One region of the Pseudoalteromonas sp. Bsw20308 genome, then DNA from elsewhere that is predicted to be linked to it. Evidence: predicted binding sites of a transcription regulator. Region 1 holds the regulator's gene; the other holds the start of a gene.
What was found. The regulator MetJ, encoded in region 1, represses methionine synthesis genes. The targets are predictions, from matches to a motif close to TAGACGTCTAGACGTCTA.

Region 1 (2,207 bases):
TTGATTGAGCGCTGTAGTATTCCGGTTTTTCATGACGATCAACACGGCACTGCAATTGTAACAGCCGCTGGTATGTTGAATGCACTTGAAGTGCAAGAGAAATCGATAGAAGAGGCTATTATAGTATGTTTAGGTGCTGGTGCGGCTGCAGTTGCCTGTATGGAACTGTTAATTAAGTGTGGTGCACTGCGTGAACACATTTACATGCTTGACCGTAAAGGCGTTATTCATACTCGTCGTGATGATTTAAACGAGTACAAACAACTATTCGCTAACAATACGGATAAGCGTACGTTGCAAGATGTTATTGCTGATGCTGATGTATTTGTTGGTGTATCTGGGCCTAATTTGTTAGCAGCCAATGATTTAAAACTGATGGCTGATAAGCCGGTTGTGTTTGCGTGCTCAAACCCCGACCCTGAAATTGATCCCGCACTTGCACACAGCGCACGCAACGATTTAATTATGGCGACAGGGCGTTCTGATTATCCAAACCAAGTGAATAATGTTTTGTGTTTCCCGTTTATTTTTCGTGGTGCACTAGATGTGCGCGCAAGTGCAATTAACGATGAAATGAAAATAGCAGCAGTAGAAGCGATTCGTAGCATTGCAAAAGAGCCTGTACCAGCCGAGGTCTTAAAAGCTGCCGGTGTTGATAAGCTGGAATTTGGTGCTCAATATATTATTCCAAAACCGATGGATCCACGTTTATTACCACGTATAGCAAGAGCGGTTGCTCTTGCTGCTGTTGAGTCGGGTGTGGCACAAATTGATTTGCCAGAAAGCTATATGCAGTAAATCTATACCGTAAAATTTAATCATAAAAAAACCTCAGTAATTACTGAGGTTTTTTTATTTTACTTTATCTATTTATTCGTCATCTAAAACAGGGACTTCTAACCCCATTTCTTGCATTATTTTTTTCACTTCTTCTGGTACTTTTTCAGCGTTATCTTTACGTAAGTCATCGTCATTAGGTAAAGGTTGACCTGTAAATGCATGTAAAAACGCTTCACATAGTAGCTCACTGTTTGTTGCGTGACGCAGGTTATTAATTTGACGACGAGTACGTTCGTCAGTTAATACCTTTAATACATTCAGTGGGATCGAAACGGTGATCTTCTTAACTTGTTCTGATTTTTTCCCGTGTTCTGCGTATGGGTGAATATACTCACCATTCCATTTAGCCATAAGATGTATCGTTGCCTCAGATTATTAATTGCTCACATGCGCTAAAATGCGTGTGAATATGCGTGAAATTCTATCGATTTAAAAAAGATAGTCAAATACTAGTTGTTTGGCCATCTAGCTGTTTAAATGTTTTGACTTCTCAAATTGAATAAACTACTCTTTTAGACGTCTAAACATCCAAACTAATCAGGTGACGAATATGAGCGAAAAAAACAAAGCAACCATTGCGGTCCGTAGTGGCGTTGAAGCCGATAAACACCACGGTGCAGTGGTCGCGCCAATCTATTTATCGACTACTTATTCGTTTGCCGATTTTGATACTAAACGCCAATATGATTATGGCCGCAGCGGTAATCCTAACCGCGATATCTTAGCTGAGACCCTTGCTGAGCTCGAAGGGGGAGTACGCGGCATAATTACAGCCACAGGCATGGCGGCTGTACATTTAGCAACTCAGCTGCTTAATTACGACGACACGTTAGTGATCCCACACGACTGCTACGGTGGAAGCTACCGTTTATTTACGTCCCTGCAAAAGCGTGGCTTGCTAAAGCTTGAGGTTTTAGATTTAACAAAACCAGAAAGTCTTCAAAAAATATTAGTAATTAAACCAAAACTCATTTGGATTGAAACACCAAGTAACCCTGTACTACGTTTAACTGATATTAAAGCGGTTACTGATATTGCTAAGCAGTGTGGCGCACTGGTGGCCGCTGACAATACATTTTTATCGCCTGCTTTACAAAATCCGATTAAGTTTGGTGTAGATATTGTGGTGCATTCAACCACTAAATATATTAACGGACACTCAGATGTAGTGGGCGGTGCTGTTATTGCTGCAACACAAGAGATCGGTGACGAGCTTGCTTGGTGGGCTAATAACATTGGTATCACAGGGGCACCTTTTGATAGCTATTTAACGCTTCGTGGTTTACGTACTTTAAATGTGCGCTTAAGGCAGCATCAAGAAAATGCATTAGCAATAGCTCAGTATCTCGAAGAATCTGAGTTCGTTA
Region 2 (2,207 bases), 1.5 Mb from region 1:
AATCTTCCATCGAAATAGTGGTCGAGTTAAACGTGTTGGTTTCAATAATATCGGCGCCCGCTGATAAAAAACCACGATGAATATCAGTGATTAAGTCGGGCTTAGTTAGGCTTAATAAATCGTTATTGCCTTTAATTAATACATGCCAGTCTTTAAAACGCTCTCCGCGATAGTCTTCTTCTTCTAGCTTATGATCTTGGATCATGGTGCCCATAGCGCCATCTAAAATTAAAATGCGTTCTTTTAATGCAGCGCTTATTTCGGCTTGCTTATTATTTGTAGGAGCGTTATTCGGCATAGTTGTTAGTCCTCACGTCTTGGCTAACTAAATTAATATCATACGGTGTGGTTTGGTACACGTAGTAATTTAACCAGTTCGAAAAAAGTAAAAAAGCATGGCTTTGCCACGTTTTTGAAGGTTGTTTGGTTGCATCGTCATCCGGAAAGTAATTTTCGGGCTTTGGTGCATTAGGGCTTTTTTTACAATCACGCTCGTATTCTGCTTTTAGCGAGTCGGCGTCGTACTCTGGGTGGCCGGTTATAAACACTTGGCTACCTGATTTATTTTTAAGTAAGTAAGCCCCTACTCGCTCAGAACCTGCCAGTACAACTAGCTCGTCGCAGGCGTTTATCTTATTTATATCAATATGGCCGTAGCGTGAGTGCGGTACCAAAAAGGTATCGTCGAATCCACGAGTCAGTGCACCGTGATCAAAATAACACTGGTGAGTAAATACGCCACACAGTTTATCGTCTTTTAAATCACGTTTTAAATTGTAACGGTGATATAACGCTGCATGCGCTGCCCAACACGAAAACAACGTAGAGGTAACGTGTTGCTCAGCCCAATCAATAATGACTTTTAGCTCATCCCAATACGCTACATCGTCGTATTCTAAATGCGCAAGTGGCGCACCGGTTACTATTAATGCATCGTAATTGTTGTCTTTAACCTCAGAAAAATAACGATAAAAGGTATCAAGGTGCTCTTCTGAATTACTGCTACTGCGGTGAGTGTCGAGGCGCAGTAGTTCTACGTTTACTTGCAAAGGCGAGTTGGCAAGCAAGCGAATAAACTGAACTTCGGTTTCTACTTTATTAGGCATTAAGTTTAAAATAGCCAAACGCATTGGGCGTATTTCTTGCGTTTTTGCACGTGTTTTTGGCATTACAAATACGTTTTCTTGACGTAAACGTGCAATTGCCGGCAACTCGTCTTTTACTGTAATTGGCATACTTTACTCCTGCTCATAAAAACCGAAGCTTAATTATGAACTGAAAGTAAAAAATATCAACCTCTAGATGTATAGATGTCTAAATGAAATTTATTCATGATTTTATACTTTACTTACAAGCATGCTTTAGTGCTTTAAAACCCGCCATTCGTTGACTGTTTCACCTGTCAGCCACTACAATACAACATTGAAAATTTTATTATTATTTGAAGGCTCCTTTCATGGTTTTACCTGATAAATTTATATTCTCGATGAGTCGAGTATCTAAGGTTGTGCCACCTAAGCGCACTATCTTAAAAGATATTTCGTTGCACTTTTTCCCTGGCGCTAAAATTGGTGTGCTTGGTTTAAACGGTTCTGGTAAATCTACGTTACTACGCATTATGGCCGGTGTTGACCAAGATTTTGAAGGTGAAGCACATCCTCAGCCTGGTACAAAAATTGGTTATTTACCGCAAGAGCCAGTACTGGACGAAAGCAAAACAGTGCGCGAAATTGTCGAAGAAGCCGTTGGCGAAGTTAAACATGCACTTAGCCGTCTTGACGAAGTATACAACGAGTACGCAATGGAAGGTGCTGACTTTGATGCACTTGCAAAAGAGCAAGGCGAGCTTGAAGCGGTTATTCAGGCGCACGATGGTCACAACATTGATAACGTTTTAGAGCGTGCTGCTGATGCACTTCGCCTACCAGAATGGGATGCTAAAATTGAGCACCTTTCAGGTGGTGAGCGTCGTCGTGTTGCTATATGTCGATTATTACTTGAAAAACCAGACATGCTTATTCTCGATGAACCAACTAACCACTTGGATGCTGAGTCGGTTGCATGGTTAGAGCGCTTCTTACACGATTACGAAGGCACTGTTGTGGCAGTAACGCATGACCGTTACTTCCTTGATAATGTAGCTGGCTGGATATTAGAGCTTGACCGTGGTGAAGGTATTCCATGGGAAGGTAATTACTCTTCTTGGC

Region 2: a site for MetJ is predicted at 1,300-1,317, ahead of D172_RS05030 (homoserine O-succinyltransferase). Genes of this name have one in related genera too.

Annotation. Positions count from the first base shown of each region.
Region 1 is NZ_CP013138.1:3,626,052-3,628,258, reverse strand. Features, by position in the region: gene D172_RS15905 (malic enzyme-like NAD(P)-binding protein) at 1-798, shown strand, start outside; gene metJ (met regulon transcriptional regulator MetJ) at 871-1,191, opposite strand; gene metB (cystathionine gamma-synthase) at 1,391-2,207, shown strand, end outside.
Region 2 is NZ_CP013138.1:1,171,102-1,173,308, reverse strand. Features, by position in the region: gene D172_RS05035 (homocysteine S-methyltransferase family protein) at 1-298, opposite strand, end outside; gene D172_RS05030 (homoserine O-succinyltransferase) at 288-1,235, opposite strand; gene ettA (energy-dependent translational throttle protein EttA) at 1,457-2,207, shown strand, end outside.